DNA from 2 places in the Microbacterium sp. B35-04 genome. Region 2 is predicted to be linked to the other one. Evidence: predicted binding sites of a transcription regulator. Region 2 holds the regulator's gene; the other holds the start of a gene.
The links. Region 2 encodes LexA, which represses DNA repair genes until DNA is damaged. Its sites were predicted from a motif close to TCGAACANNTGTTCGA; they were not measured.

Region 1 (15,642 bases), on a different contig from region 2:
CTGCGCATGCCGGTGTCGGCGCGTCCCGTGCAGACCGTGTCGGGTCTGTCGCGACGGGTGTTCAAGGTCGCGTCGACCTTCGCTGTCAGCTGGCCGGAGGGCGCGGCGTGGCGTCGTACCCAGCCTTCGGCAGGCTCCGCATCCTCCGATGAATGGGCTCCCGGCGGCGACGACTGGGCGCCGGGGTACGGACGCTGACGCAGCCGAGTACGCACTGACGCCGCGGTCGAGTACCGCAGCTGACGTCGTCGCACCGGTCTGTGTCATGCGGTGCTCCGAGCGCGGTCGGCGCACACTTGTCAACCCCCAGTCGTCGCGGCTCGGCGCGGTCGTAGCCTTCCATGTGGGAGGGGTGTTCGGCGTTGACGAATCCACCCCGACGCGAGAGAACGGCGACCCGAGGGCGGAGCAACCCGAATACTCCGCCCCCGGGTCGCGTCTCGTGACGTCGCGGAGAAGCGCTCGCGCAGTGGGGTCAGAACGGGGACGTGCCGGCGGCGACGTACACGGCAGCCGCGAGCACGAGCACGTTCACTCCGACCGTGCCCCAGAACGCGCGGCGGAACGACCGCTTGCGGGTCTTGTGGCGGAACAGCTGCTGCGCGACCAGTGCTCCCGGCCAGCCGCCGACGAGTCCCAGCAGGAGCAGCGTCTGCTCCGAGATGCGTGTGGCACCGCGTCGGGCCGCCGACTTGTCGATGCCGTAGGCCGCGAACGCGACGAGGCTCGCGGCGCCATACAGAACGGGCACCCACCACGCGAGGCCGAACACGAGGTACGCGACGGCGAATCCGACGGCGAAGACGAGCAGCGTGATCCAGCTGAGTGCCGGCGGCAGCGGCTTCGAGAGGTCTCGACCCGGCCGGTCAGGCGTCGCGAGGGATGGCCGGGGGCGCGCGTTCGACATGCGCTCGATCTTATGGCGAGGCCCCGGCGTACCGTGTGAGCATGCATGAGCTCACCGAAGAGGCGCTGGTGGCGGCATCCGTCGACGTGGTGTGGCGCGAGTTCACGGTGGCACACCGGCTCGCGGAGTGGTTCTGGCCGTCGCACTTCGAGACCGCCGCGGTCATCGAATTGCGCGAGCTGGGCCGCTGGGAGGTGCGGTCGCTCGCGGCGGACCTCGCCGTGGAGGCGAAGGTGCTCACGCTCGAGCCGCCGCGCGCCCTGCGGCTCTCGTGGCGGTGGGAGGGGGAGGAGCACGCGACCGACGTCGAGATCGAACTGCAATCGGCAGCGGATGCCGCGACCCGTGTGATCGTGCGCCAGTCGGGCTTCGCGAGCGCCGAGGAGCGGGATCAGCACGTCGACGGCTGGTCGACCTGCCTGCAACGCCTGGTGGACCGGCATGGTGGGGCTCCGGGCGAGCACCTGTGACCCATGCCGCAGGCCGCGCGTGCGCGCCCGAGGGTGGAGTCGGCTGAGGGCTGCCCTGTGCGCCGACCATGCAAAGCGATAACAAGGTTCAGTCTTAGTATCAGTTACTGACTTATGTGATGATAATCTGACGGTGTGACTTCAGATGCTCGACCGCGAGAGGGCCAGACGCCCATCGAGGTCGCTCCTGTGCAGTGGCAACGCCACGACTGGCGGCCGCGTGCTCCTGAGATCTTCTCGAAGACTGAGGTTGCTCGTCAGTCCGGGGTCTACGAATCGGCCGTCACGGGATCGCTCGCGTTGTGGTCTCCTCGGGTGGGCGCAGAAGACGCCGCCGACTTCGAGGACGCGACGCTGGCCATCCACGAGTTCGATCGATACGCACTGGGGCGGCTGGGTTCGAGCGACCCGGCATTCGCGCCGATGTCGGCGATTCTGCTGCGGACCGAGAGCGCCTCGAGCAGCCAGATCGAACAGCTCACGACATCCGCGAAACAGCTGGCGCTCGCCGAGATCGACGAGGGCGAAAAAGCGAACGCGCTGACGGTCGTCGGCAACGTCCGCTCGATGGAAGCCGCGCTGCGCCTGGCCGACAAGCTCGATGAGGCCAGTGTGCTCACCATGCATCGCGAGCTGATGTCGAAGCAGGTTGGCATGGAACAGGAGGCAGGGCGCTTCCGGCGTGAACTGGTGTGGATCGGGGGGCGGGACAATGCCGGCCCGATCGGCGCCGACTTCATCGCCCCTCAGCACGACCTCGTACCCTCCGCCGTGCGCGATGTTCTCGCATTCGCGCAGCGCGCCGACGTGCCGATCCTCGCGCAGATCGCCGTGGCCCACGCGCAATTCGAGACCATTCACCCGTTCGTGGACGGCAATGGCCGGACGGGACGAGCGCTGGCGCAGGCGATGCTCCGTGCGAAGGGACTGTCGGCGCATACGACGATCCCGATCTCGGCCGGCCTGCTCACGGACCTCTCCGGATACTTCCGCGCCCTCACCACCTTTCGTGACGGAGACGCCGGCCCGATCATCCGGCGATTCGCCGACGCATCCCGTTTCGCCGCGGCCACCGGCCGCGTGCTCGTCGACGGCCTGGTGGACCAGGTGGCGTCGTCACGCGAGAAGCTCGCGGGTGTGCGTGCCGATTCCACGGTGTGGAGAGTGCTCCCGCGACTTGTGGGCCAGCCGATTGTGAACACCAAGTACCTGGTGTCGGCCTTGGGGATCAGCCGTCTTGCGGCGCTGCGCGCGGTCGACACCCTCGTCGAGCGGGGTGTGGTGAGTGAGCGCACCGGGCGTGCTCGCAACCGCATCTGGCAGCACGACGGCGTCCTCGGCGTGCTCGATGAGTACGCCGCGACGATTCGGCGCAGCATGCATCACTGACGCGCCGAGCCCGGGTCAGCGAGGTCGGCCCGTGGGTGTCGCAGGCCGGCGGTAGCCTCAGTGGGGTGATCATCGAGTTCGACAGCGACGTGTTCCGCTGGGCGGCGAGGGAGGACTCCTCCTGGTTCTTCACCGCCGTTCCGCCGGAGTTGGGAGCAGAGATCCGTGAGATTCCGAGGCCCTATCGCGGATTCGGGTCCGTCCGCGTTCGTGCGCACATCGGTGGCAGCGAGTGGACCACGTCCATCTTCCCGCTGGCGCAGACGGACTCGTACGTGCTGCCGCTGAAGAAGGCGGTGCGGGATGCCGAGCAGCTCGTCGACGGTGGCCCGGTTACCGTGCGCCTCGAGGTGCTGGACGGCTGACTGCGGCCGGCGTGCGCTCACCCCCCGCGGCGTGCGGGCGTCTGCCGTGATACTGCGAGTTCCTTCGGTCCGGTAAGTTGGGCCCCGGCGAAAATCATTCTGCTGGGGAGCATGATGTCGGACGGGTCTCAGGGGGGACCACCGCCGGGCTGGTACAGGGACGCATCGCGCGCCGACTACCTGCGGTGGTGGGACGGCGATGCGTGGACGGAGGACTTCCGTCCGGCGATGACGGATGCCGCAGCCGCCGTCGACGGTGTGCCCGATCACGCTGTGCCTGATTCGGCTGTGCCTGATTCGGCTGTGCCTGATTCCCTCGCGACCCCGACCAGGCGGGTGCGGCGCGGCGCTTCGCAGATTGCGGCGGCGACGACGGACGCGGCGGGCACGGGAACGGGGACGGGGACGGCCGATGCCGCGGCAGTACCCGCGGACGCTGCCGCGGATGCGGGGACGGGAGCGGCGGATGTCGCTGCGGCGCCCGCGAACGCTGCGGCGACGGCGGAGGCGGCTTCGGTGCGGGCGGAGGCTACGACGGAGCGCGAGGCGATGGTGCCGACGAGCGACGCGGACCAGGGGGTGCCATCCCGACGCGACGGCCGGATGCACCCGGCCGCCAGTGAGGCAGAGCCGACCCTCGGGGGCGAGGCGGTCGACGTCGTCGAGGCGGGCCCGGGGGAGTCGGGGCGCGCGCATGAGCGTGGGCCGCTCGACGTCGCGCCGGCGGCCGAGGCTCGTCCTGCTGCCCACGCCTGGCCCGCTCCTTCGTCGTCGGCTCTCGCCGCGGGTGCGGGCGAGCCGTCTGAGGTCGCACCTGACGCTGCGATACCGGCATCCGCATCTCCTCCGACTGACGCCTCACCTGCGGCATCCGCCTCTCCGTCATCCCGCGCACCGGCGGCGGGGCCGCGCGTGGCGAGCGACGGAGGCATCCCCGACCAGATCGCGCCGCGCCGGCCGCCGCCGCCGGTGGATCGTCCGCCGACGCCGATCGTGTATCAGCCGGTCGCGAGTTCGTACATCGGGGCGATGCGGCCGCCGCTGCCCGAGGCGAGGCCGCGGAACGTGCCGGCGATCGCGTCGATCGTGCTGCTGGTGCTGGCCGCGATCGGCGGGCTGGCAGTGGTGCTGTGGCTGGCGGGCTGGGATCAGACGATCGCCGGGCTGGTGAGTCTGGTGAGTGTCGCGTTCGCTGCAGGTGCGTTCTTCCTCGCGGTCGGCGGACTGATCGTCGCCGGCCAGCGGCGCACCAGTCGGGTGGTATCGGCGGTGGCGCTCGCGGTGTCCATCTTGCTCGCCGCCGGGCTCGTGTACGTCACCACCGAGCGGGCGCTCGCGATTCTCGCTTGACCGCACCGCTGCGTCCCGGCTGCGGCGATCGCTCGTCGAGTCGCCACGGGACGTCGATATCGCCGTACGCTGTGTGTGTTCGAAGGGAGGACCCGAGTGTTGATTCCCGGTGAGCATCTGTCCGCCCCGCATGTCCCCGAGCCTGGTGAGTCGAGCATTCCTGAGCTCGAGGTCGACGAGACCATTCCGCCTCGCCCGGAAGAGGAGATCGCTGACCTCAACCGTGCGCAGCCCGACGTCGAAGATCGCGGCCATCCCGTATGACCGGCGAGGTCATCCGTGTGGGCGACAACGTCGACATGGAGCGCGCGCTCGCGACCCCTGCCCTACGGCGTAGCGCCGGCCGCACTTGAGACCTCACCCGACAGCGCGTGGGCGCGGCGGTCGGCGTTCTCTTACCAGGGCGCAGGCTGGATCGGCAATGGCTGGGGTGATTGGAGGCGTATCACCAGGGCGCAGCCTCCATGGGCAGGTCGAGCGCGGTGGGTGTGACCCACCAGGTCGCACCCGTCATCTCGTCGCGGTAGAGCGTCCATCTGCTCTTGGACTTGATGACATGGTGTGGCTCGCAGAGCGGCCCGAGGTTGGTGTCGGCTGTCGCTCCGCCGTACTGCCAATCGATTCGATGATCGATGTCGCAGTTCCGAGCGGGGCGAGTGCATCCTGGGCCGATGCAGACGGGGTCGCGCACGCCGAGCCATCTTCGCAGGGCCTTCGGAACACGGTAGGTGGTGCGGTCGACGTCGAGGACGGTGCCGCTGATCGGGTGGGTGAGGATCCGCACCCAGCTGGAGGCCTCTCCGGCGAGCCTGCGGGCGGTCTCGATGTCGATGGGGCCGTAACCGTCGAGCGTGGCGGGCTCGTCGTCGAGGCCGAGCAGCGTCATGACGGGGACGGTGATCGCGACGGACGGGCGGCGACGTGTCTCTGACTCATCGATCGTCGCAGCCGCCATCATTTCGAGCAGCACGTCGGCGCGCAGCTGGGCGAGCGTTCGCGTTTCGCCGGGCTGAGACCGCAGGTGCCGCGCGTGAGCGTCGGCGCGGTCGTGCACCGACAGCACCTTGTCGGCGGGGCCGAACACGGTGAGCGTTGCCATGCCGTCATGATCGGCCTGGAACCACGCGTTGCGGTCTTCGGCTGCCCGTTGGTGGCGGACCTCGAGAGACTCGGGGTGGAGGCGCTCACGCGCGACGCGAGCGCGCACCCGGAACTTCCCAGGCGGCAGTGTCTGCGCCGCCGTCTCGACGGCTTCGTCGAACCGCCCCCACGCCTCGGTGGCGTCGTCGGGAAACGATGCCGCCTGCTGCGCCACGGTCGTCGCGTTCTGAGCGGACACGAGTCCGGCACGGAAAGCGTTCCAGACCCCCGGGCATCGTTCGCGCAGGGTGTCGGCGTGCAAGGCCCGCGTGCGCACGGCGAACTCCGACATCCCCAGCCGCACTGCTATGTCCAGCGCCGCCGCGCGGACAGCGATGTTTCGCCGCTCCGCGCGAACCTTGACGGCCGGACGGCTCTGAGGGTCGCGCCAGGCCGGATCCTGTGTCGGATCGGACCCAACCCACGGGTCAGGGCAGGCCGCGGCATCCGTCAATATCGTCGCGATGGCGGCGTACCCGTCGGCGATCAGCACGCGGGCGCGAATGCTCAGGCCTTCGAGGGCGGTGACGGCGACCGTATGCGCCTCGCCGCTGCTTCCGAGTGCGGCGACCGCGACATCGGAGTGAGTCTGCTCGGCGTGCCGCGAGTCGTCCGGCGGCCAGAGCCAGGGGGCGGTCAGGTCAGCGCGCCACTCGAGATCGTCGTCGAGATCCGCTGGAATGATCACATGTCGAGCCTATCAAAGTGTACGCACAGTCGAAAGTAGGTTCGATATAGATCGCTCACCAAGAGCGTCGAAGCAGTGCGTTTATGGCCCTCTGTTCGCGGTTCTTCTGCCCACGCCCTGTTCGGCAGCACTTCCCGCTAGCGTCCGAGAAGGGGGACGCTGACACGGAGTAACCCATCCGCCGTCGGTGCGTCGTCCTGAGGAGTTCTTAGGGGAACACTGCATGCGCGCGCATTGACGTTTCGGCAGGGCATCAGCCATGCTCGGAGGCGGGAGGGGATTCGTGCTTGGGCGCGTGTCTCGAACCCAGCTCTGACGGAGTCTGGGGAGTTCGTTACTGGGGTTACATGTGAGCCGGTACTTGCTGTGCCGGCCGGTCGGAGCTGACCTTTCATTTCACACACTGGGGAGACACTGCGCCATGCGTGCATTCATCAAGAACTACGTCGCGGCCGAGAAGGCCCGCCGCGAGGAAGAGGGCCGTGATGGCGGCTTCTCGCTTATCGAGCTCATCATCGTCGTGGTGATCATCGGCATCCTGGCGGCGATCGCTATTCCGGTGTTCGCGGGTATCCAGAAAAACGCTAACGACGCTGCCGCACAGTCAGCGGCAGCGAACGGTGCAACGGCGGCGGCGATCATCGCGTCGAAGAGCGGGGCGACCGCTGCTGACGTGACGGGTGCCGGTTACACCGACCTCGAGAAGGCCCCTGTCACCGCCGTCAACCCGACAATCACGGGTGTCGACATCGCCACGATCTGCGCCGTCGCGACGTACACCGGCGGGAACTTCACGACGTGGGGCGTCGGTCCGGGATGCACCGCGGCGCAGGCCGGCGGACACTGACCAAGTCAGTAGGATCCACAGGCCCAGGGCGGCGCGAGCTTCGCTGCACCCTGGGCCCGTGGCCTACAGAGATGGCGATCCTGCGAACCCATGCTTCCTGGTTACGGCAACGTGAGGCAGACAACGGGGTGAATAATGCTGCGTCGGGTTGGGCTGACGAAGCCGAGCGGTAGGCCGGACCGAGACGACGAGGGATTCTCGCTCATCGAGTTGATCATCGTCATCGCAGTACTCGCAGTGCTGGTAGCGATCGCAATACCAGTCTTTGGAGGGATCCAGATGCGCAGCAATGATGCGGCAGGTCAGTCGGCAGCCGCCAACGGGGCTACTAGCGCTGCGATTACCGCTGCGAAGGAACCGTCCGCCTTGGTCCCTGGCACCACCACATTCCAGGAGCTTGCCGAAGGGAATGTGGTCTCTGTCGCGCTGTTGACGTACCTCGAAGGCGACCTCTCGTCGATCTGCGTGCAGGCGGCGTATACGGGTGGCAACTTCGACTTCTGGGACGAAGGCCCAGGGTGCGCCACCGTCGGTGGCCATGACTGAGTCTCGCATGACGTCGACCAGGCGTGGCGGGTCTGCGCGCATTTGCGCAACGTCGGCGACACACGCAAGCGGCCATGCTCGTGCATCATGGGCAGCGGGGACTCTGCCGCTTGGGGAGGTGGGCGGATGAGGGATCATAGAACGGACGCCGCGGGGTTCGGTCTTGTCGAAGTAGTCATCGCAATGCTCCTGTTGGGGGTCATCGCGATCGCGCTCTTGCCTGCGCTCTGGCAAGGGATCATCTACTCCTCGCAGCAATCTTCCACCGCGACCGCCACCCGATACATGAATTCCATCGTTGAGGATGCGCGTGGGAATCCCAACTGTGCGCATCTGAACGCCATTCCGTCCCTTCCGGCGGTGACGGACGGTCGGGGAGTGTCGATGACGACCGCGACGAGCTCCGTCACCTGTGCGAATGGGGACACGGCCACTTTGGTCCTGAACATCGTCGGTGAGGGTCGCACACTTGCCACGTCAACGGCTCTGATCTACATCCCAATCCCATGACGATGTACAGACCACGCAATGACGACGATGGCCTCGGACTGATCGAACTCATCGTCGCGATCGTCGTAAGCGGGATCGTGTTGATTGCGATCGCGTCCATGTTCATCAACTCGTGGCGAACGCAAGAGCAGGTCGCCAGCGTGACTGAGGCGACGAACCGCGGTCAGGTCATCGGTTCCGCGATTGAACGGGCGATGCGTAACGCGCTCTGGTTCGATGTTCCCGCGGTCTACGGCGGTGAAGTCCTCGTTGTGTCGACCTCGCTCGAAGGTACGTTGAAATGTCAGGGCTTCCGATTTACTGCTGGCGGGGCGCCCGAGTATGGTGCGGCACAGTTGTCGATGGCCGAAGTCAGCCTTTCGGGCGACTCGACCAATTGGCCCGAGTGGAATACCGGAGTTGCCAAGCAGGGCACGACACCGTACTTCCGAAAGACGGTCGACGGCACTCTTGCCTACACATTCCAGATTGAGACCGACGCGGCGCCCGTGGAATTCTCCAGTGATATCGCGCCACGATCTACACAAGCAGCGGGGAGCGACGGATGTTGGTGAATGATACGGTCCGCCCGCGGCGCGAGATACGCGCTGACGACGACGGGGCGGTGCTGCTCACTGTCGTCTTAGTGATGTTCGTGGGCGTTATCATCGCGGCGACGATCGCCGCTTCGGTGATCTTCACGGTCGGTGCGAACGTAAACAACAAAGATCGAACCCAGGCTTTCATTGCGGCCGAGTCGGGGCGGGACAGGGCACGGGCCGAGGTCAGCAACGCGTGCAGTACGACCTTTTTAGATAGTCGCGATCCCAGCAATCCCGCACACGACCCGACCGGGCCTGAGTTCGAGTCGACGATCTATAGGACGAGCCTGCCGGCGCCCCCGACGTCGTCCGACGGACTGACGGAAGGGTGCCCTGACTCGACGTCCACGTTCGTGGTGGTCAACTCGATCGGGACGGGCCCAAATGGAGCGACTGTCGATATCGACTCGGTATACGACATGGTGCAGCCTGCGGCACCCACCGGTGGCTCGCTTGCCTACTTCGGTGGCGGTGTCGGCCTGCAGAAGTCCGTCTACGATGGCGACCTTGTGGTGCGAACGGGTGCATTCACCTGTGCGCTCGGGGGAAGCGGGCAGGTCATCACCGGCGATCTTTACGTCCCCAACGGCCCTGTCACGCTCAGTACGAACTGCCATATCGAGGGTTCGATCTACGCCTACGGTGACGTCAAGTCGTCGTCCTCGGGAGTCGTCGTGGGTGGTGACATCATGACAGAGGTTGGCTCGGTCGAACTCGCCTCGAACGGCGTCGTGGTTGGGGGCAACATCCACTCGGGCGCGAGCGTGGACCTCAAGGGGACGGGTTCATCAACGGGGACGGTGGGGACCGTCGTCAGTGGTGCGCTTGTCGGTGGCCAGGTGACCGCGCGAACGACGGCGACTGTTGACAATGTCAAATGGAAGAAGGCGGACGGAACCGCGATCGCCGCGACAGCACCCGCCGCTGCTCCGGTGTTCAACCCCACGCTCGACGATGTCTACGGGATGACCACCTGGATGGACCTCGGGCGATCCAGCTGGGGTGCGGCACAGGAAGTCATCACCGGGTGCCCGACGAATCCCACGGCGCTGCTGCCCGGCACCGGCAGGCTACTCATCGACTATTCGAGTTGTGCGATGCCACCGAATTCGGTCACGATCACCATCGACGCGGTAACCGTCAACCGCGATGTCGTCTTCATCGTTCCCGCGAAGGCGACGATGAAGGTGATATTCGATGGCAACGTCTCCAGCACCGGGCCGATCGAGTCCGCGCCGCAACTCCTCTTCGTCCATGAGGATCGCAACACAACTGAAGTGGTGCCGGCCGGGCAGATGGATCCGGAGTCGTGGCCCGATTGCGAGAGCACCGGCCCTGACGATGTCACCACGAAGATGGGGGTGACATCGATCGCTGCGCGCGTCATGCTGTATACACCCTGCGAGATCGGGGGGACCGTTCGGGTGAGCTATTCGGGTCAATTCTTTACGGGGACCAACTCGATCGGATTTACCAATGGCGCTGCGGTCGACTGCAAAGAGATGGCATGGCCGCCGCTCTTCGACAAGATCAGCTGCTTCCTCGAACCGGCTGCTACGCCACCAGGCCCGCCGCCGGTGCCGACTCTTGGCGACCTCGTGTTCCAGACAGAGCGCTAGCGCATGACAGGACTCGTCACCTTCCTCGTCGTCGTCTCCGGGATCTTCGGCCTCCTCATCGGGTCGTTCCTCAACGTCGTCGCCTACCGCGTGCCGGCGAAGATCTCGCTGATGCGTGAGAGCCGCTGCCCGCGCTGCGACGCGGTCATCAAGCCGTGGCACAACGTCCCGGTGATCGGCTGGCTCGCCCTGCGCGGCAGATGCGCGAACTGCAAGGCGCCGATCTCGGCGCGGTACCCGATCGTCGAAGCCCTCACAGGGGTCGCGTTCGCGGTCGTCACCTGGTGGGGGCTCGCGGTCTACCAAGGGCTGCTCGGCTCGACGCTGCCGACCTACCTGGCCTCCTCGCAGTGGGACGGCATTGTGTACCCCGCCGATGTCTGGGCCGCCGTTCTCGTCATCGTGGCGTTCCTCTACTTCGCGGCGATCTCGATCGTGCTGACGCTCATCGACCTCGACACGCACCGGCTGCCGAACAGCATCGTGCTGCCCAGCTACCTCGTGGCCGGCATCCTGTTCACCATCGCCGCCTGGCTGACCGACGAATGGGAACTGCTGCTGCGGGCCGCGATCGGCATGGTCGTGCTCTATGCGTTCTACGCACTCCTGCGGTTCGCGCGCCCGGGTGGGATGGGCGGGGGAGACGTCAAGCTCGCCGGAGTGATCGGCATCTACCTCGGCTGGCTGGGCTGGGGAGCCCTCGCCGTCGGCGCGTTCGCCGCGTTCCTCTACGGGGGATTGTTCGGCCTCGCACTGCTGCTGCTGCGCCGTGCCGGGCGCAAGACAGCCATCCCGTTCGGTCCGTGGATGATCCTCGGCGCCTGGACCGGAGTGTTCGCCGGCGAAGCCGTCGGCCGGTGGTACGTGAATCTTTTCGTCGGCGCCTGACGCCGACGGTCTTGGGGAAGGGAAAATCATGGCGAAGACGATCGTGGGGCTGGAGGTGACCGAAGAGAGCGTGCGCGCTGCGGAGCTCTCACTCGGTCGCAAACCCCAGCTCATCGCATACGGTGAGGTGCCGTTGCCACCCGATGCCGCGAAGGACTCGGAGGTGCTCGACCCAGGCGCCGTCGCCGTCGCGCTCCGGCAGCTGTGGACCGGTGCGAGATTCAAGAGCAAGGATGCCGTGCTCGGCGTCGCCAGCCGCCGCATCCTGGTGCGCGAATACACGACCCAGGCGATGCGACCCGACCTGCTGCGCGAAGCCCTCCCGTACCAGGTGCAGGACCTGCTTCCTGTGCCCGCGAGTCAGGCGGTGCTCGACTTCTTCCCGCTCGCCCAGAACGGCGACCAGGTGTCGGGCCTGCTCGTCGCCGCGGTGTCGGAGAGCATCGAGCAGATCATCTCGACGCTCGCCAAGGTGAAGGTGCGCGCTCAGGCCGTCGACCTCGCCGCCTTCGGACTCGCCCGCGCCACGGCCTCGCTCGCCGCACCGGACGAGATCGTCGCGACCATCAACATCGGCGACCACACCACGCAGGTCGTGATCTCGCGCGGCGGCGTACCACTGTTCGTGCGCCTGCTGCCCATCGACGTCGCCACCGCCGCGACCCGCCGGCGCAGCGCGGAGATCGCCGAGCCGGAACTCCAGCTCGCGGCCACGACGGGCAACGGCGCTGGCGTCGCGGCTGCGGGACGCACCCGCGGCGCCATGCGCGCCGCGACGCCCCCGGGAGCTTCCGACCTCGCCGCCCGCGTGCGCAGCACCCTGGCGTTCTTCGGCAGCCGATCCGGCGCAGCCCCGCTGGCGCGGATCTTCGTCACGGGTGCCGGCGCGGCGGTGGAGGGCGTGATGTCGGCGCTCACCGCTGCCATCGACACCCAGATGACCATCGTGTCGGCCGGCGACGTCGTCGCGATCGTGACGCCGCCGCCCGCGGGCGAGGTGTCGCTGAACCTCGTCGGCACCATCGGCATTGCACTCGGGGAGGCCGGCCGATGACCGTTATTCCTGTGGCCGCTCCGGTCGCCGTTCCCGCACCCGTCCCGTTCTCGGGAGTGCCCCGCGTCAACCTCATGCCGCGCAGCGAGGTCGTTCGCCGCGAACGCGACAAGCTCGTGCGACTGTGGGTGTGGATCGTGCTCGGCGCCATCCTCGTCGCGTGCCTCATCATCGCCGGCGCGTTCGCGTTCAAGTTCCTCGCCGACCAGCGCCTGGCCGCCGAACAGACGCAGACGAATGCTCTCCTCACCGAGATCGCCGCGCTCTCCGAGGTCAGCCAAGCGCTCGCGACCGAGTCGGAGCTCACCGACTACCGCACTGAGGCCATGGCCGCCGACCTCGCCTGGACGCCCGTGATCGCCAAGATCGCCGGCATCCTGCCCGCTGAGACCACCCTCACGGGCTTCGACTTCACCGTCGGCGGCGCCGCGCGGGGCGACGACCCGATGGCCGAGCAGGGCATCGTGGGCACCGTCACCATCGACAGCCCGACGCCGCTCGACATCGTCGCGATCATCCGGTCGCTGCGCGGCGTCGAAGGCGTGCTCTACGCCGACGGGCAGTCGGTGACCTCGAGCCAGGTCTCGACGGATCGCTTCGCGTACCTGCTTAACGTCGAGTTCGACCAGACCGTGTACTCGAACGAGTACGTGGCAGAAGAAGGGAGCGAGTGATGCCCAAGCAGCTCGTCACCGCGCTCGGACTCGTCGTCTCACTGGGCGTCATCGCCCTCGGCGTGTTCCTCGTCGCCCTGCCGCTGTACTTCCAGGCAGTCGGCGTCGACGCGCAGACCGCGACCGTCGCGAACACCAATGCGGTCTACCAGGCCCAGGTCGACAACCTCACCGCGGAGGCGGAGAACCTCGATCAGATCAACGCGGACGTCGCCGGACTGCGCTCGCAGATTCCCGCGACCGGCCAGCTCGACGACGTGTTCGAGGTCGTCGCACGCGCGGCCGAGGCATCCGGAGTCTCCCTCACCGCGATCACCGCCGGCGAGCAGGTCGCGTTCACGGCCCGCACGGGCGCTACCGAAGGCGACGCGGCTGCGGTCGCGCCGGTTCCCGCCCCGACACCGGAGGCGACCGAGGCCGCGACCGACACCACGACCGGAACGACGGATGCCGCGGCCCCCGTCGACCCGATCATCAATGCCGGGCGCCAGCAGGTCGATTTCGTGATCAGTGCGCAGGCGGCCGACATGGCGCAAGCCACCGCCTTTCTGGACGCGCTGCGCGCCGGGCCGCGCCTGCTCAACAGCATCACGGCGACCACGACGCAGAGCGGCGAGGGCACGTTCGACGTGCAGATCTCGGCGCTGACCTTCGTGGACACGGAAGGGTGACGGCCATGGAAGACCTGGACTTCGAGACCCTCCTCGCTCGCGGGGCGCGCGCGCGAGCTTCGGATGTGCACATCACCGCAGGAGCGCCTCCGCTGTTCCGGGTGGACGGCGACCTCGTGCCCGTGCCCGGCTACCCCGACGCGCTGTCGGAGGAGTGGGTGGAGCGCACGGCGTTCGAGCTCATGGGCGACGGTCAGCGCCAGGAGTTCCTGGAGCACGGCGAGGTCGACCTCGCCCACGCCACGGCCAGCATCGGACGCTTTCGCACGAACGTGTACCGCCAGCTCGGGTCGATCGCGATAGCCCTGCGCTACATCCCCGACCGGGTGTACTCGCTCGAGGAGTTGGGGGCTCCGGCGATCGCCCGCGATCTCGCGCTGCGCCCGCGCGGGCTCGTGCTGCTCACCGGCCCGACCGGGTCGGGCAAGTCGACCACGCTCACGGCGATGGTCGACATCGTCAACCAGCTGGTGCCGGCGCACATCATCACGATCGAAGACCCGATCGAGTTCCACCACCAGTCCAAGCGCGCACTGATCCATCAGCGCGAAGTGGGGCGTGACACCAACTCGTTCGCCGAGGCCCTGCGTCGCGTGCTGCGGCAGGACCCCGATGTGGTGCTCATCGGCGAGCTGCGCGACCCCGAGTCGATCTCGACCGCACTCTCGGCGGCTGAGACCGGACACCTCGTGCTCTCGACCCTGCACACGCAGGGCGCCGCGAAGAGCATCAACCGCATCATCGATGTGTTCCCTGCCGACCAGCAGCACCAGATCCGCACGCAGCTGGGCGACACGCTGCAGGGCATCATCAGCCAGACGCTGCTGCCGCTCGCGCAGACGAACGGCCGCACGATCGCCACCGAGGTGCTCATCAACACCCCGGCGGTCGCCAACATGATCCGCGAGGGTCAGGTCGCGCAGATCTACTCGGCGATGCAGGCGGGCTCGGAGCTCGGCATGCACACGCTCGACCAGGACCTTCGTCGTCTCGTCTCCGACGGCACCATCGCCCGCAACGTCGCCATGGACTTCGCGGTCGATCCCAAGAGCCTCGACGGCGTCTACGTCAGGCCGCGCGAACTCGACGCCGAGGAGTGGGCGCACCACGCCGGCGAATGGCGGCAGGCGGATGCCGCGGCGTCCGTCCCCGCGAACGCCGCTGCCGGAACGGGCATCGGCATGGGATCACGCTTCGGGTCGCCGACCGTGGGCGGCCGCGTCGACCCGACGGCGCGTGACGTCGACTGGTCCGGCTCTGACGACGACGCGTATCTGAACGATGCTGACTCGTGGGCCGAACTAGGCCTGCCGGCGCCCGAGAAGGGGGCCTGACATGGCCGTCGTACAGGAGTTCGTCTACCGGGCCGTCGATCCGCGCGGCGGATCGGTCGTGAAGGGCACAATCGAGGCGGCGAGCGAGTCCGCGGTCACGGGAAAGCTGAAGGCGCAGGGGCTCACCCCCCTCGAGGTCACCCTCAAGTCGAACACTGGGCTCAATCGCGACATCAAGCTGCCGGGAGCCACCAAGACCGTCTCGGCGCGTACACTCGCCGTGTTCTCGCGACAGATGGCCGGTCTCATCAACGCCGGCCTGCCGCTCATGCGGACGCTTGCGATCCTCATCGAGCAGACCGACGATAAGCGCCTGCAGCCCGCGCTCGTGCAGGTGCAGGCCGATGTCGAATCGGGCTCGTCGTTCTCGGCGGCGCTCGCGCGGCATCCGCAGACCTTTCCGCCGCTGATGCTCAGCATCGTGAAGGTCGGCGAGGCCGGCGGCTTCCTCGGCAGCGCCCTCGGCTCGATCGCTGACAACTACCAGCGCGACGCCGAGCTGCAGAACAAGATCCGCGCCGCCGTCACCTACCCGGCCGTCGTGCTCTTCATCGCGATCCTCGGCGTGCTCGTGATGGTGACGTTCGTCGTGCCGATCTTCGAGAGCAT
Region 2 (15,642 bases):
AGTGGGACCGCGAGGAGCGCGCGGCGCTGCGGCGCGTTCCTGGCCTGTCCACCGAGCTCGAAGACGTCACAGAGGTCGAGTACCGGCAGCTGCGACTCGAGAACGTCGTGCTGGTCGGCGTTCACGCGCAGGGCGAGACGGAGGATGCCGAGAACTCGCTGCGCGAGCTCTCGGCGCTCGCCGAGACCGCCGGCGCCGTCGTGCTCGACGGCGTGCTGCAGCGGCGTCCGCACCCGGACCCCGCGACCTACGTCGGCCGCGGCAAGGCCGAGGAGCTGCGCGACATCGTCGCCGCGGTGGGCGCGGACACCGTGATCGCCGACACCGAGCTCGCGCCCAGCCAGCGACGCGCGCTCGAGGACGTCGTCAAGGTCAAGGTGATCGATCGCACCACGGTGATCCTCGACATCTTCAGCCAGCACGCCAAGAGCCGGGAGGGCAAGGCGCAGGTCGAACTCGCCCAGCTCGAGTACCTGCTCCCGCGCCTGCGCGGCTGGGGTGACTCGATGAGCCGCCAGGCCGGTGGCCAGGTGGGTGCGGGCGGTGCGGGCATGGGCTCGCGCGGACCCGGTGAGACGAAGATCGAGCTCGACCGTCGCCGCATCCGCACGCGGATGGCGATGCTGCGGCGGCAGATCCGCGAGTTCACCCCCGCTCGCGACGCCAAGCGCGCCGAGCGCAAGCGGAACACCATCCCGTCGGTCGCGATCGCCGGGTACACGAACGCCGGCAAGTCGTCGCTGCTGAACCGGCTGACGAGCGCCGGCGTGCTGGTGGAGAACGCGCTGTTCGCGACGCTGGATGCCACCGTCCGGCGGAGCGAGACGAGCGACGGCCGCGTCTACACGCTCACCGACACCGTCGGGTTCGTGCGAAATCTCCCTCACCAGCTGGTCGAGGCATTCCGCTCGACGCTCGAGGAGGTCGGCGACGCCGACGTCATCGTCCACGTCGTCGACGGGTCGCACCCGGATCCCGCCGCCCAGCTCGCGACGGTTCGCGATGTGATCGGCGACGTCGGAGCGCGCGACGTCCCCGAGCTGATCGTGTTCAACAAGGCCGATCTCGTCGACGACGACACTCGTCTGCTGCTGCGCGGTCTCGAGCCGAAGGCGATCTTCGCGTCGTCGCGCACCGGCGAGGGCATCGACGAGCTGAGGACCGCGATCGAGGAGGCGCTGCCGCTGCCGGCGGTGGAAGTGCGCGCTCTCGTGCCGTACGACCGGGGCGATCTCGTGTCGGCCATCCACGAGCAGGGCATGATCCTCTCGCAGGAGCACGAGGAGGGCGGCACGGCGGTGCACGCCCGCGTGGGGCAGCATCTCGCCGCGCGCCTCGCGCCTTTCGAGGTCTAGAGCCGGCGTTCCCCGTCGGTGCAGGGCGTTTCGTCTCGCTCGTTCCTCGCTCGCTCAACGACCGGGACGCGAGGGCGAGGGCGTTTCGTCTCGCTCGTTCCTCGCTCGCTCAACGACCGGGGACGCGAGGGCGAGGGCGTTCCGTCTTGCGCGTTCCTCGCTCGCTCGTCGACCGGACTCGGAGTCCGGTCGACGAGGGAGCGAGGCTCCGACAGCGCCCGGCGACGACACGCCGGAGCGCGGCGGACGTCTCACTCCAGCTCGAGCGGCGGCACCCCCGGCGTCTCGAAGCCGAGCACTTGGCCGAGGAACGCGAGCTCGGCCTCCATCGTGCGCACGAGGGTGTCGGCGCCGCGGAACCCGTGTCCTTCGCCCTCGAAGGCCAGATATGCGTGGGCGACGCCGTTCTTCGCGAGGGCGTCGCGCACCGCCTCCGACTGCGAGGGCGGCACGACCAGGTCCTCGAGGCCCTGCTCGATCAGCAGCGGCGTCCGCATCCGGTCGAGGTGCGTCAGCGGCGACCGCTCGACGTACAGCGCCTCGGCGGACGGGAGCGGCCCCACCATGCCGTCGAGGTAGCGGGCCTCGAAGTCGTGGGTGTCTGCGGCGAGACGCCGGAGATCCGCGACGCCGTAGCGACTGATGCCCGCGGCGAAGACGTCGGAGTTCGCGAGTGCGCACAGCACCGTCCAGCCGCCGGCCGAGCCGCCGGCGATCGCGAGCCGACGGGCGTCGGCCGCACCCGATGCGGCGAGCCCCTGCGCCGCGGCCACGACGTCGTCGACGTCCACGACGCCCCACTGCCCGCGCAGACGCTCGCGGTAGGCGCGGCCGTACCCGCTCGACCCGCCGTAGTTGACGTCGAGCACGCCGATGCCACGACTCGTCAGATAGGCGATCTTTCCGGATGCCGCGCCGCCGACATGGTCGGTCGGCCCGCCGTGGACGAACACGACGTAGGGGGGCAGCTCATCCTCAGGTCCCACCACGTCGGGGTTCGTGGGCGGGTAGTCGAAGGCGTGCACCGGGCCGTGCGGCCCGGGCATGGTGACCGCGCGGGGCTGCGGCATCCAGCTCGCGCCCCAGGGTGAGCTGCCGCCGGCTATCAGCCGCGTCGCGGCCGCGTCGTCGACGTCCAGCTCCCACAGTCCGGCGCCGCCGGAGCCCGCGCCGGAGACCAGCACGCGCTGTCCGCGGGCGTCCTCGATCGAGAGCCGCGTGACGGCGTCGAGCGGCAGGATGCGCGTGGACCCGCTGGGTGCGATCACCACGAGGTGGTCGGCGCCATTTGTGCGGGCGGCGACGACACGCCCGTCGTGCAGCGCGACGAACCAGCGGGTGCCGAGCACCCACAGCGGGCCGCCGGTGTCGGCGTCGGCGGGGGCGAACGGCTCGTGGTGCAGATCGGCCGTGAGGCGCAGGTGCCAGAGGTTCCATCTCCCGGTCGGGTCGTCGGCGTAGAGCAGGTCGTCGTCGCCGACCCACACCGGCTGCAACGGGGAATGGAAATCGCCGTCGGACGACTCGCCGCCGGCCACGGTGGTCCATTCCACGACCTCGCCGTCCTCGAGCCGGCCGATCCGAAGCTCGGCGCGGTCCCATGCCATGTGCGGATGATCCCAGGCGATCCACGCCAAGCGGGTGCCGTCGGGCGAGAGCGCGGGATGGGCGACGAAGTCGCTGCCGCCGGCCAGCGAGGTCAGTCGTGAGGGATGCTCTGCTGCCGAGCCGTCGAGCGGAACGTCGACGATGTCGCGCACCGGCGCGCCTCCCGCCGTGTGGTCTTCGCGCACGGCCAGCAGGCGGCCGTGCTGCAGCGTCAGCCCGCCGTAGCGGACATCGCCGGCGTCGGGCGTGAGCGGGCGCGGCTCCTCACCCGGGGCGAGACTCCAGATGCGCTGGTCGGCCTTCTCCACGAAGAGCAGCACACCATCGTCGTCGGCGGTCCAGGATCCGCCACCGTACTCGTGCACCCGCGACCGCGCACTCCACGGGGCGGGAAGGACATCCACGACGGCTCCGGATGCCTCCCGCCGGCGCACGGCGGAACGGCCGCCCTCCTCGGGCACCGACTCGCCCCACCACACGTCGCCGCTCCACACGTCGCCCCGCCGCACCCGGGCCGCCGCGCCGCCGGTCTCCCCGGCCAGCACCTCACCGGCGCCGACGAAGCGGGCGCCTTCGATGCGCGACGACCCAGCCGACACCTGCGCGGCGGAGATGGGGGATGGCCAGCTGCCATAGGGAAGAACATCGCGGGTCGTCACGCCCCCCACGCTACGACCAACGTGTGCGCGATGCGATCGAAACAGTACGTCACAGGCGGTTCCGCACGGACTTGCTCCGCTACCGTGGACGCATCGACGCCCGGTCGTCCGCGAGGACGCCCCCCGAACCTCGGGGTTGCCGGGCAGGAGCGACAGCCGAGCCCGGCACCCGCCCGCGATGACACCCCTTCTGCCTCGCATGTCCTGAACAGCGCGGCGGAGGCGAGGTGCCGCGGCCGCCCGGGTCCTCCCGTTCGGCTGAGCCCGATTCCGATCCTGAGAAGCAGGCCCATGTCCATCGACCTGAGCACTCCTCCCGTGCCGATCTCGTTCGAGGTGTACCCGCCCCGATCCGAGGCCGGTGTCGCCGCGCTGCATGAGACCATCCGCCATCTGGCGTCGGTGGACCCCAGGTTCATCTCCGTCACGTACGGCGCGGGCGGATCCACCGGCGGTCGGTCCCTGGAGCTCCTGACCCACATCCTCCGCGAGACCCACGTCGAGCCGCTCGCCCACCTGACGTGCGTGGGAAACACCTACGCGGGCGCCAACACGCTGATCCGGGAGTTCCTGGATGCCGGCATCACGAGCTTCCTCGCCCTGCGCGGCGACCCGCCGGCGGGGGCATCCGAGGACGACGTGTTCCTGGGCGACCTCCGCAGCGCCGGCGAGCTCGTGCAGCTGATCGACCGGGTGCAGGCGGAGCGCGAGCCGTACACCGAGGCGCCCATCTCGGGCGTGCCCGGTGCGGTGCGGGTCGAGAAGCGGCCCCGGGTCGACATCGCGGTCGCCGCGTTCCCCAACGGTCACCCCCGCTCCCGGCACGCGTTCGAGGACATCGACGCGCTCCTCGCGAAGCAGGCGGCGGGCGCCACCCTCGCGATCACTCAGCTGTTCTTCCACGCCGACGACTACCTCGCGTTCGTGGCGCGTTCGCGCGACGCCGGCGTCAGCATCCCGATCCTGCCCGGCATCATGCCGATCACCTCGAGCACCCGGCTGCGGCGCGTGCTCGAGCTCAGCGGCGAGGCGCTTCCGGCCGACCTCGCGATCGCGCTCGACGTCGAGCCCACGGTCGAGGGGCAGCGCGACATCGGCATCGCCCATGCCGCTCGTCTCGCCCGCGAGGTCGTCGACGGCGGTGCCCCCGGCATCCACCTGTACGCGTTCAACAACCACGACACGGTCCTCGACGTGCTGCGTGAAGCCGGCGTGCTCGCCTCGGCGACGCGAATGCCCGACGCCGTCCACTGACCCGGACGCCGCAATCCGTCGGATGCCCCGATGGTCTCTTCGGCGACCCCGAAAACCCCACTCCGAGATGAACGAAGCGAAAGAGAGAGCACGATGACCGAACCCCGCAGCACCTTCCCCCACGGCACGATCCTGGGCTATCCCCGGATCGGGCGCCGCCGCGAGCTGAAGCGCGCGGTCGAGGCGTACTGGTCCGGAGAGACCGACGCCGAGACCCTCGAGCAGACGGCGGCCGGACTGCGCCGCGCGACGCGCGAGCGCCTCGCCGAGCTCGGCCTCGGCCGCGACGACTCGTCGATCCCGGAGTCATTCTCGTTCTACGACCAGGTGCACGACGCGGCCGTCACGGTCGGCGCGCTGCCCTACCGGTTCGCCGCGCTCCGCGATGCCGACGGCGGCATCGGCCTCGACGCGTACTTCACGGCCGCGCGCGGTGCGGGCGAGGACGCCCCCCTCGAGATGACCAAGTGGTTCGACACGAACTACCACTACCTCGTGCCCGAGGTCGGCCCCGAGACGGTCTTCACCCTCTCGAGCGACCGCTTCGCGCGCCAGGTGGCAGAGGCGAAGGCTGACGGATTCACCGTTCGCCCGGTGATCGTGGGCCCGGTGACGCTCCTCGCGCTCGCGAAGGCGACGGATGCCGCGCCCCAGGGCTTCGACCCACTCAGCCGGCTCGACGACCTGCTGCCGGTGTACGCGGAGCTGCTGGCGAGTCTGCGGGCCTCGGGCGCTGAGTGGGTGCAGCTGGACGAGCCTGCGCTCGTCAGCGAGAGTCTGCCGGCCGACGCGGCCGCACTGGCGGATGCCGCGGCCCGCGCATATGCGGCGCTGGGTGTGCGTGGCGACCGGCCCGCGATCCTCGTCGCGGCCGGCTACGCGCAGCTGTCGACCGAGGCGTGGACCGCGCTCGCGGCCGCTCCCATCGAGGCGGTCGCCATCGATCTGACCCGCGGTGCGGTGCCCGAGGCTGTGCCCGGCCTGGACCGCAAGACGCTCGTGGGCGGGGTCGTCGACGGACGCAACGTGTGGCGAGGCGATCTCGACGGCGCGTGGGAGCGGCTGCAGGCGCTGCACGCACTCGGAGCGTCGGAGATCAGCGTGGGCACCTCCACCTCGCTGCAGCATGTGCCGCACGACGTCGAGGACGAGACGACGCTCGACCCGCGCCTCGCGACGTGGCTGGCGTTCGCCGACCAGAAGGTCGGGCAGGTGGTGACGCTCGCGCGAGGCCTGGTCGACGGCCGCCTCGCCATCGCGGAGGCTCTGGCCGAGGCATCCGACGCCCTCGCCGACCGTCGCAATGCGCCGGGCGTACGCGACGGTGCGGTGCGGGAGCGGGCGTCGGTGCTCGCCGCGGACGACTTCGCCCGCGGGAGCTACGACGATCGGGTCGCCGCGCAAGAGGCCGAGCTCGCCCTCCCCGTTCTGCCGACGACCACGATCGGATCGTTCCCGCAGACCGGCGACATCCGCCGCGCGCGTGCGCGGCACGGCCGCGGCGAGCTCAGCGCCGACGAGTACGAGAGCTTCCTGCGCGACGAGATCGCGCAGGTGGTGACGCTGCAGGAGGACATCGGCCTCGACGTCCTGGTGCACGGCGAGGCCGAGCGCAACGACATGGTGCAGTACTTCGCCGAGAACCTCGAAGGCTTCGCCGTCACCGAGAACGGCTGGGTGCAGTCGTACGGCTCGCGGGCCACCCGCCCGTCGATCCTCTGGGGCGATGTCGCACGCCCCGCGGCGATCACCGTCGCGTGGTCGGCGTTCGCGCAGTCCCTCACCGACAAGCCGATGAAGGGCATGCTGACCGGCCCGGTGACGATCCTGGCGTGGTCGTTCGTCCGCGACGACCAGCCGCTGGGGGAGACCGCGAACCAGGTCGCCCTCGCCCTCCGCGACGAGATCGCCGACCTCGAGGGGGCCGGCATCCGCGTCATCCAGGTCGACGAACCGGCGCTGCGCGAACTCCTGCCGCTCAAGCGCGCCGACCAGCCCGCCTACCTGGAGTGGTCGGTCGGCTCGTTCCGCCTCGCGACCGCCGGCGCGGCCCCGGCTACGCAGGTGCACACCCACCTCTGCTACTCGGAGTTCGACGCCGTGATCGACGCGATCGCGGCGCTGGACGCCGACGTGACCTCGATCGAGGCCGCGCGCAGCCGCGGCGAGGTGATCGGAGACATCGCCACGTCCGGCTTCGCCGCCGGCATCGGACCCGGTGTCTACGACATCCACTCGCCGCGTGTGCCGTCGGTGGATGAGATCGCCGAGCTCCTCGACCGCACGGTCGCTGAGCTGCCGCTGCGCCGCGTCTGGGTCAACCCGGACTGCGGGCTGAAGACCCGCGGGTACGACGAGACCGTCGCGTCGCTCAAGAACCTCGTGGCGGCGACGCAGGCGGTGCGCGCGGCCGTTCCGGCCTAGGAGCCCTTCTTCGATCCGGGTGCCGCGGCCGCATCGGTCGCGGCATCCGGATCGATCACGAGGGTGTCGGCGTCGGGGTCGGTCGTCGGGGACTCGTCGGCGAGCAGGATCTCCACCGTGGGATTCGCGTCGTCGTCCCCGATGGGTACGCCGCTGTAGAGCAGGTCCGCGTCGCCGACTGCGGCCGCCTCCTCGGGGCGGCGCTGCAGCAGTTCGAGGACCCAGGCGACGCCGAATGCGACGACGGCCACGAGCACGATGTCGCCGACCGACAGCGGCCGCAACAAGAAGAGCCAGATCACCGCGAGCACGGCGATGAGGGTCCGCACCAGGACGCGCTGCCGGCCGAGCCACAGCCCGAACGAATCGGTGTCGAGTCCTCGCGCGGCCAGTTCGCGCCGCCCCGACGCATTCATGCTGTCGATGGCGCTGCGCAAGCCGCGTGCCGGAGCCGACCTGCCGGTCACCCAGCCCAGAATCGCGATGAAGACACCGAGGAACGCGGCGACGAGCGCGGTCTGCTGCATGTTGCCGACCAGCTGCTCGTAGATGACGTTCAGCGCATCGGGTGAGAGGCCGAGCACCCCCGCCGTGACGCCCATGGCGGAATCGCCGATCGCGAGCATGATGGCCAGGGCCACGCCGCCGAGGGCGAATCCGATGCCCGTCCCGAGGACGGCGGCGCTGCGGCGGCGGGCGATCAGGATGCCGAAGCCGAACAGCGCGATCGCGATGATCGGCAGCCAGAGTCCGAGCGTGTTCGCGGCGGCGTAACCGGTGCGGATCGTCGCGAGGTTGTCGCCTTCGCCGAGGATGATGACGCGATCGACGGCGGGGATCAGCTCAGCGGCACCCAGGCCCCGATCGATGAGGTTCTGCTTCACACGCTCGACGACCGCGCCCAACTGGATCCCCACGCCCTCGTCGGTGCGGACGATGAGTCCGCCGCCGTCGGAAGTGGACACGCCCACCAGGGCGCGATGGGCGGCGCGCGTCGCGGTGGCCCACACTTCAGCGAAGGCATCGGACTCGACCACTCGCGTGACCGTCGTCGTCACGAGGCTCTCGAGGCCGTTGGCAGCCGGCGCCTCCAGGAGCTGGAGGGCGTCGGCGGCGCGGGGCGGCAGTCCGAGGCCGGCGATGCCGTCGAAGACGTCCGCAGTGATCTGGTCGAAGTCGACCTGGGCGTTGACCGCCTCCATGGACTCGTCGATGATCATCGACTGCACCGCGGGATCGTCCACCAACGGTGCCAGCGTGGCGACGAAGGCGTCCTCGTCGGTCAGCTGTACACGGGCCCACGCGCCGACGATCGACACCGGGACGAGGATGGCCGCGATGGTGATGCACAGGGCCGAGAGCAGCGAACGCCACCATCCACTGCGAGTGCGTGAGGGGGGTGCGACCTCGTCCGGAGCGACCACGCCCCGCCGGAGTGCTTCGTTCTCGGCCCGCAACGCGGCGAGTTCGGCCTGCAGGTCGACGGTGACTGGCTCGCTCATGAGGCCTCCTCTAGCCGGATGCACTCATTGTGTCGTAGATGCCACGTCCGGCATCACCCATTCCGAATGAATTCGTCCGACGCCGTTCAGACGGCGCGCAGCACCGCCACGACCTTGCCGAGCACCGTGGCCTCATCGCCGAGGATCGGCTCGAACGCGGAGTTGCGCGGGAGCAGCCAGGTGTGGCCGTCGCGCTGGCGGAACGTCTTGACGGTGGCCTCGCCGTCCAGCATCGCGGCCACGATCTCACCGTTGTCGGCCGTCGCCTGCGAGCGGACGACGACCCAATCGCCGTCGCAGATCGCGGCGTCGATCATCGACTCGCCCGAGACCTTCAGCATGAAGAGGTCGCCCTTGCCCACGAGCTGCCGGGGGAGCGGGAAGATCTCCTCGACCTGCTGCTCGGCCGTGATCGGAACGCCGGCGGCGATGCGCCCGACGAGAGGGACGAGGGCCGCATCGCCCACGGAGGGCGAGGCGTCCGCCGGGCTCTCGGTCGCCGTGCCGGGCAGGTCGATCAGCACTTCCATCGCGCGCGTCTTGCCCGCATCGCGCCGCAGATAGCCGCTCAGTTCCAGCTGGTTGAGCTGGTGCGTGACGCTGGAGAGCGACTTCAGGCCGACGGCGTCGCCGATCTCCCGCATGCTGGGCGGGTAGCCGTGGCGCGCGATGGAGCGCTGGATCACCTCGAGGATCGCCAGCTGCTTGTCGCTCAGGCTCTTGCGCCGACGAGTCTGGGGCTTCTCGCGCCCGGCCGCGTCGCTCATCTTCCGGCTCCGTCCTGCGCCCGGCGAGGAGCGCTGTTTCTTCGAATGTCGGAGGCCCGTGGTGGGGTTCTCGTATCGAAACCGTATCCGGATAGCGGGCTTCTGGGGAACATCTCAGCCGCGTGTCGCGTTCGAGAGATCGCCGTCCTGAACCGGTATTGACATCGTACAGACTCGAAGATAGCTTCGGAAGAGAGATTCGCATTCGCCGCTCCCGGCTGAGTGGTGAATGCGAATCTCTCCCCATCACGAGGAGCCCAGCATGACCGCGATCGACTTCACGACCTCCGTCCCGTCGCCGTCCCGCGCCGCGCGTGTCGCGGCGCAGCGCGTGAACAGCTCGGCACGACAGTTCGCCGCCGGCGCGGCTGCGCAGGCCTCGTCCGGGCGGTCCACACGGCTCCGCCTCACCCTGCGCGGGCGTCGGGTGCTGGCCGTCCTCGCGGCGCTGCCGGCCGTGATCGCGCTGAGCGCTGCCGTGATCGGCGGGGGAGCGGCACTCGCCTCCCGTGACGCGGGCGCCCCGGCGGGCTCCTTCAGCACGATGACGGTGGCTGCCGGCGACTCGCTGTGGAGCATCGCCGAAGAGGTCGCGCCCGAGCACGATCCGCGCGATGTGGTCGATGAGATCGTGCGGCTGAACGCTCTCGACACCGTGGTGGTTCAGGCCGGCCAGAGCATCGCGATCCCTGCGGCGTACGGCGACGGCCGCTGAGGCGGTCGCGTTCGGTCGAGCCGGCACTGGCGGCCGCTCACACGACGCTCGCGGGGGCCGCCCCGCGCGGTTCGCGAGCCAGCCCGATCTCCCGATCTCCTGACGTCACGCGGCGCCGGCACAGCCGGCCACGGGCCTAGCATGGGAGAGGTGAGTGCACGTCTCGAAGACCTCCCCTTGCGCACCGATCTCCGCGGTCAGAAGCCGTACGGTGCCCCGCAGGCGCCGTTGCCGGTAGCCCTGAACGTGAACGAGAACACGCATCCGGTTCCGGCGGAGGTCGCGGACGACATCCTCGACTCGATCGCCCGGGCGCTGAGCGACGTGAACCGCTACCCCGACCGCGAGTTCACCGCACTGCGCGAGGGCTTCGCCGACTATCTGGGTCACGGTCTGACGCGCGACGAGATCTGGGCCGCCAACGGCTCGAACGAGGTTCTGCAGCACATCCTGCAGGCCTTCGCGGGACCGGGTCGGACGGCATTCGGGTTTGCACCCACGTACTCGATGTACCCGCTGCTCACCCGTGGCACGGGCGCCGAGTGGATCTCGGGCACCCGATCGGCGGAGTATTGGATCACGGCGGACGATGCGGCATCCCAGATCGCGGATGCCGCGCCCGACGTCGTGTTCCTGTGTTCGCCCAACAACCCCACCGGCACCCCGCTCGGGCTCGACGTCGTCGAGGCCGCCTATGAGGCGACCGACGGGATCGTGATCGTGGACGAGGCCTATTTCGAGTTCGCCCCGCACGACGAGCGGTCGGCGCTGACCCTGCTGCCGGGCCGTGAGCGGCTCGTGGTCTCGCGCACGATGAGCAAGGCCTTCGCCTTCGCTGGCGCGCGCGTCGGATACATGGCCGCCGACCCCGCGCTCATCGACGCACTCCGGCTGGTGCGCCTGCCGTACCACCTGAGTGCGCTCACACAGGCCGCCGCGACGGCCGCGCTGCGCCACGCGCCCATCATGCTCGGCATGGTCGACGAGATCGTCGCGCAGCGCGACCGCATCTCGGCGACGGTCGAGGCGCTGGGCTACACGCCGCACGAGACGTGGACGAACTTCGTCCTGTTCGGGGGAGTGACCGATCCCGCTGCCGTCTGGCAGGCGCTCTACGACCAGGGCGTGCTCATCCGCGACGTCGGCATCCCCGCGCATCTGCGGGTGACGGCGGGGACGGCCGATGAGACCACGGCCTTCCTCGACGCGCTGGCCTCGGTAGGATCGGCGGCATGAGCGCCGCACCACGCACCGCCGAGCTGCGACGGGCGACGAGCGAGTCGACCGTCGAGCTCGAACTCGATCTGGACGGCACCGGCCGCAGCCGGATCGACACGACCGTGCCGTTCTTCGACCACCTGCTGACGGCGTTCGCGAAGCACTCGCTGACCGATCTGACGGTGCGCGCATCGGGCGACACCGACATCGACGCCCACCACACGGTCGAAGACATCTCGATCGTGCTCGGCCAGGCGATCCGCCAGGCGCTCGGCGACAAGTCTGGCATCGCGCGCTACGGCGACGCGCTGGTTCCGCTCGACGAGGCGCTGGCCCAGTCCGTCGTCGACATCAGCGGCCGCCCCTACCTCGTCCATGAGGGCGAGCCCGCGGGCTTCGAGCACCACCTCATCGGCGGTCACTTCACGGGTTCGCTGGTGCGGCACACGTTCGAGGCGATCGCGTACAACGCCGCCCTCACGGTGCACGTGCGCGTGCTCTCGGGGCGCGACCCCCACCACATCGCGGAGGCCGAGTACAAGGCCTTCGCGCGGGCCTTCCGTCAGGCGAAGGCGCTCGACCCGCTGGTCGAGGGCATTCCCAGCACGAAGGGCGCCCTGTGAGCGAAGGCGTGCCCATGGAAGGCGACCGGCCGGTCGTCGCGGTCCTCGATTACGGTTCCGGGAACGTGCACTCGGCCGTGAAGGCGCTCATCGCCGCCGGCGCCGACGCGCGGCTGACCGCCGACCGCGGCCTCGTCGGCGACGCCGACGGGCTCTTCGTGCCCGGTGTGGGCGCGTTCCGCGCCGTCGCCGAGGCGCTGCGGGCCAGCCGCGGCGACGAGCTCATCGAACGCCGTCTCGCCGGCGGACGTCCTGTGCTGGGCGTCTGCGTCGGCATGCAGATCTTCTTCGAGCGCGGCGTGGAGCGCGGCGTCGACACCGAGGGGCTCGGCGAATGGCCGGGGGTCGTGACCGAGCTCGACGCTCCCGTTCTGCCCCACATGGGGTGGAACACCGTCGAGCCGGGTGAGGGCAGTCGCCTCTTCCGCGGCATCGAGCACGAGCGGTTCTACTTCGTCCACTCCTTCGCCGCGCAGAAGTGGCTGCTCGACGTGCAGCCGCCGTTCCCCGAGCCGGTCCTGACATGGTGCGATTACGGCACGCCGTTCCTCGCCGCTGTCGAGAACGGGCCGCTGTCCGCCACCCAGTTCCATCCCGAGAAATCGGGAGATGCCGGCATCCGCCTGCTGACGAATTGGATCGACGGGCTTCGCAGGGCTACCCTCTGAGACCGTGCCATCTGCGGGAGCGAGTGCTTCCCGGATCCGCCACCCACAGCTTTCGATGCCTGAGCCAGGAGCCATGAACGATTTCGCGTCCACACCCAAACTCGTCCTCCTGCCCGCCGTCGACGTCGCCGACGGCAAGGCCGTCCGCCTGACGCAGGGCGAGGCGGGCACCGAGACGAGCTACGGCGATCCCGTCGACGCTGCGCTGGACTTCGCGCGGCAGGGCGCCGAGTGGATCCACCTCGTCGACCTGGACGCCGCCTTCGGCCGCGGCAGCAACGCCGGGGTGCTCCGCAAGGTCATCAAGCAGGCCAAGGGCGTGCAGGTCGAGCTGTCGGGCGGAATCCGCGACGACCGCACCCTCGAGGCGGCGCTCGAGAGCGGTGCCTCCCGCATCAACCTCGGCACCGCGGCGCTCGAGAACCCCGAATGGGCCGCCGACGTCATCGGCCGTTACGGCGACGCGATCGCCGTGGGCCTCGACGTGCGGGGCACCACGCTCGCCGCCCGCGGGTGGACCCGTGAGGGCGGCGACCTGTGGACGGTCCTCGACCGGCTGGAGTCGGCGGGCTGCAGCCGTTACGTGGTCACCGACGTCACCAAGGACGGCACCCTCCAGGGTCCGAACCTCGATCTGCTGCGGGAGCTGACCTCGCGCACGCCGAAGCCGATCGTGGCGTCCGGCGGTGTGTCGAGTCTCGACGACATCGCCGCGCTCCGGGACCTCGTGCCCCTCGGTGTCGAAGGTGCGATCGTGGGCAAGGCGCTGTACGCCGGCGCGTTCACGCTCGCCGAGGCGCTGGATGTCGCCGGATACTGACCCTCACGCCGCCGGCCACGGTCAGGGGCAGGGGCAGGGTCACGGTCATGGACACGGCGGCGACTCCGCGGGCGTGCCCTGGGAGGGACGCAGCTTCCAGGCCAACCCGCACGCCTCGGACGACGGCTCGGCCGATCCCGCACTCCTCACCGCGCTCATGGCGTTCCGCGCAGGCTCGGGCAGCCAGCGCGAGGTGATCGACGCCTACCGCTCCGCGCGGCTGCTGATCCCGCTCGTCGCCGAGAAGGGCGAGCACGGCATCGGCGCACATGGCCTCGAGGTCGACAAGACGCAGGAGCTGTCGATCGTCACCGTCGCCGCGCCCGACGGGCGTCGCGTGCTGCCGGTCTTCTCGTCGGTCGATGCGATGGGACGATGGGATGCCGCGGCGCGGCCGGTTCCCGCCGACGGCGTCCGCACCGCGCTGTCGGCCGCCGCCGACGACACCGACCTGATCGTGCTCGACCCGGGATCGGACACCGAGTTCGTCATCCGTCGTCCGGCGGTCTGGGCGATCGGCCGAGGACAGCCCTGGGAGCCGAGCTTCCTCTCGCCGGAGGTCTTCACCGGCTTGCACGAGAGCATCGGGGGAGAGCTCGCGGTCATCGACCTCGCCGTGGAGCCCGGCGACCCCGACGCCCGCCTCCGCGGGCCCGAGCTCGTGGTGCGCCTGCACCTCATGGACGGCCTCGAGAAGGCCGAGCTCGATGCGGTGCTCGCGCGGCTCGCCGCGCGTTGGGCTGCCGACGACCGCATCGCGGTGCTCGTGGACTCGCTCACCGTGAAGCTCGTCCGCGCCTGAGCCGCGACGTATCTCACGGCACCCTTCGCCGCCCTCCCTGCGACGGCACCGACGCCGAGGCTGCGTCGGACGGTCGACGCCGGGGCGCGCGGGGTGGTCGCGCTGGGCATCGGCGGGCGATCCGGCATCGCCCGTCCTGCGGGTACAGCTAGCGGGCGCTGATCATGTGGTCCGTGTCCCGAAATCCGCCATTTGGACACCCGGTCGCGGCCGAATCCGGGACATGAAGGCTGGAAAGCGGGACACGATCGCGGGTGTGGTCAGGTGACCGGGCCGGTCCACTTCTCGCCCGGACCCTTGCCGATCGGGTCGGGGATCACGGATGCCTCGCGGAAGGCGAGCTGCACCGAGCGCAGGCCATCGCGCAGCGAGCGGGCGTGCATGTCGCTGATCTCGGGGGCGCCTGCCGTGATGAGGCCGGCCAGGGCGTTGATGAGCTTGCGGGCCTCGTCCAGGTCGGTCTGCGTCGCGGGATCGTCGGCGAGCCCGACCTTGACGGCGGCGGCGCTCAGCAGGTGCACGGCGGCGGTCGTGATGATCTCGACGGCCGGCACCTCGGCGATGTCGCGCGAGGCCGATGCGGCCGCGCGCTCCTGCTCCTCCCAGCGGGCTTGACGCTCGGCATCCACCGCCGTCGTGCTCGTCGTTTCGCCGTCCTGGTCTCGAATCGTGTCCACGCCGTACTCTCTGATAGACTGCTGCGGTCTCCGGTACGTTCTGTACCGGATCGGAAAGTGGATCACATCCCACCCGCGCTTGCCGTTCCAGGCTACCGGGTCATGCACTCCGCCCCGACCGTCCTGCGGCCACGCAGAAACGGGAGGGGTAGCCGCCAGGGCAACCGCGCGGGAGCTCCGTCACCGGAGAGGGTGCAGGAAGTCGGCGCTCGAAGCGTCTGACGGGTGGAATGGATCTTCCTCCGCCCGCGACATGAACATGTGTCGCGGTGGTCCAGCCCATAAACCCAAGGAGTTCCGCATCAGCGATCCCCGCACCAACGACCGCATCCGCGTCCCCGAGGTCCGCCTCGTCGGACCCGCGGGTGAGCAGGTCGGCGTCGTCCGCATCGAGGTGGCACTGCGCCTGGCCCAGGAGGCCGACCTCGATCTCGTCGAGGTGGCCCCGAACTCGAAGCCCCCCGTGGTCAAGATCATGGACTACGGCAAGTTCAAGTACGAGGCTGCGCAGAAGGCCAAGGAAGCGCGTCGCAATCAGGCGAACACCGTC

Region 1: B1729_RS19095 (HNH endonuclease signature motif containing protein) is a predicted target of LexA. The motif match lies at 6,339-6,354, and genes of this name have one in related genera.

Annotation. Positions count from the first base shown of each region.
Region 1 is NZ_MWLP01000116.1:1,024-16,665, reverse strand. Features, by position in the region: gene B1729_RS19125 (glycosyltransferase family A protein) at 1-198, shown strand, start outside; gene B1729_RS19120 (DUF1294 domain-containing protein) at 476-907, opposite strand; gene B1729_RS19115 (SRPBCC domain-containing protein) at 949-1,377, shown strand; gene B1729_RS20835 (Fic family protein) at 1,693-2,766, shown strand; gene B1729_RS19105 (DUF1905 domain-containing protein) at 2,832-3,131, shown strand; gene B1729_RS19100 (hypothetical protein) at 3,435-4,481, shown strand; gene B1729_RS19095 (HNH endonuclease signature motif containing protein) at 4,927-6,309, opposite strand; gene B1729_RS20910 (prepilin-type N-terminal cleavage/methylation domain-containing protein) at 6,731-7,156, shown strand; gene B1729_RS19085 (prepilin-type N-terminal cleavage/methylation domain-containing protein) at 7,292-7,702, shown strand; gene B1729_RS19075 (prepilin-type N-terminal cleavage/methylation domain-containing protein) at 8,209-8,766, shown strand; gene B1729_RS19070 (hypothetical protein) at 8,757-10,412, shown strand; gene B1729_RS19065 (A24 family peptidase) at 10,416-11,300, shown strand; gene pilM (pilus assembly protein PilM) at 11,329-12,354, shown strand; gene B1729_RS19055 (hypothetical protein) at 12,351-13,028, shown strand; gene B1729_RS19050 (hypothetical protein) at 13,028-13,699, shown strand; gene B1729_RS19045 (type IV pilus twitching motility protein PilT) at 13,705-15,033, shown strand; gene B1729_RS19040 (type II secretion system F family protein) at 15,035-15,642, shown strand, end outside.
Region 2 is NZ_MWLP01000052.1:24,550-40,191, reverse strand. Features, by position in the region: gene hflX (GTPase HflX) at 1-1,355, shown strand, start outside; gene B1729_RS13105 (prolyl oligopeptidase family serine peptidase) at 1,607-3,622, opposite strand; gene B1729_RS13100 (methylenetetrahydrofolate reductase) at 3,914-4,876, shown strand; gene metE (5-methyltetrahydropteroyltriglutamate--homocysteine S-methyltransferase) at 4,970-7,300, shown strand; gene B1729_RS13090 (hypothetical protein) at 7,297-8,802, opposite strand; gene lexA (transcriptional repressor LexA) at 8,889-9,569, opposite strand; gene B1729_RS13080 (LysM peptidoglycan-binding domain-containing protein) at 9,832-10,284, shown strand; gene B1729_RS13075 (histidinol-phosphate transaminase) at 10,426-11,520, shown strand; gene hisB (imidazoleglycerol-phosphate dehydratase HisB) at 11,517-12,125, shown strand; gene hisH (imidazole glycerol phosphate synthase subunit HisH) at 12,140-12,793, shown strand; gene priA (bifunctional 1-(5-phosphoribosyl)-5-((5-phosphoribosylamino)methylideneamino)imidazole-4-carboxamide isomerase/phosphoribosylanthranilate isomerase PriA) at 12,867-13,613, shown strand; gene B1729_RS13055 (SseB family protein) at 13,597-14,415, shown strand; gene B1729_RS13050 (DUF1844 domain-containing protein) at 14,676-15,044, opposite strand; gene infC (translation initiation factor IF-3) at 15,346-15,642, shown strand, end outside.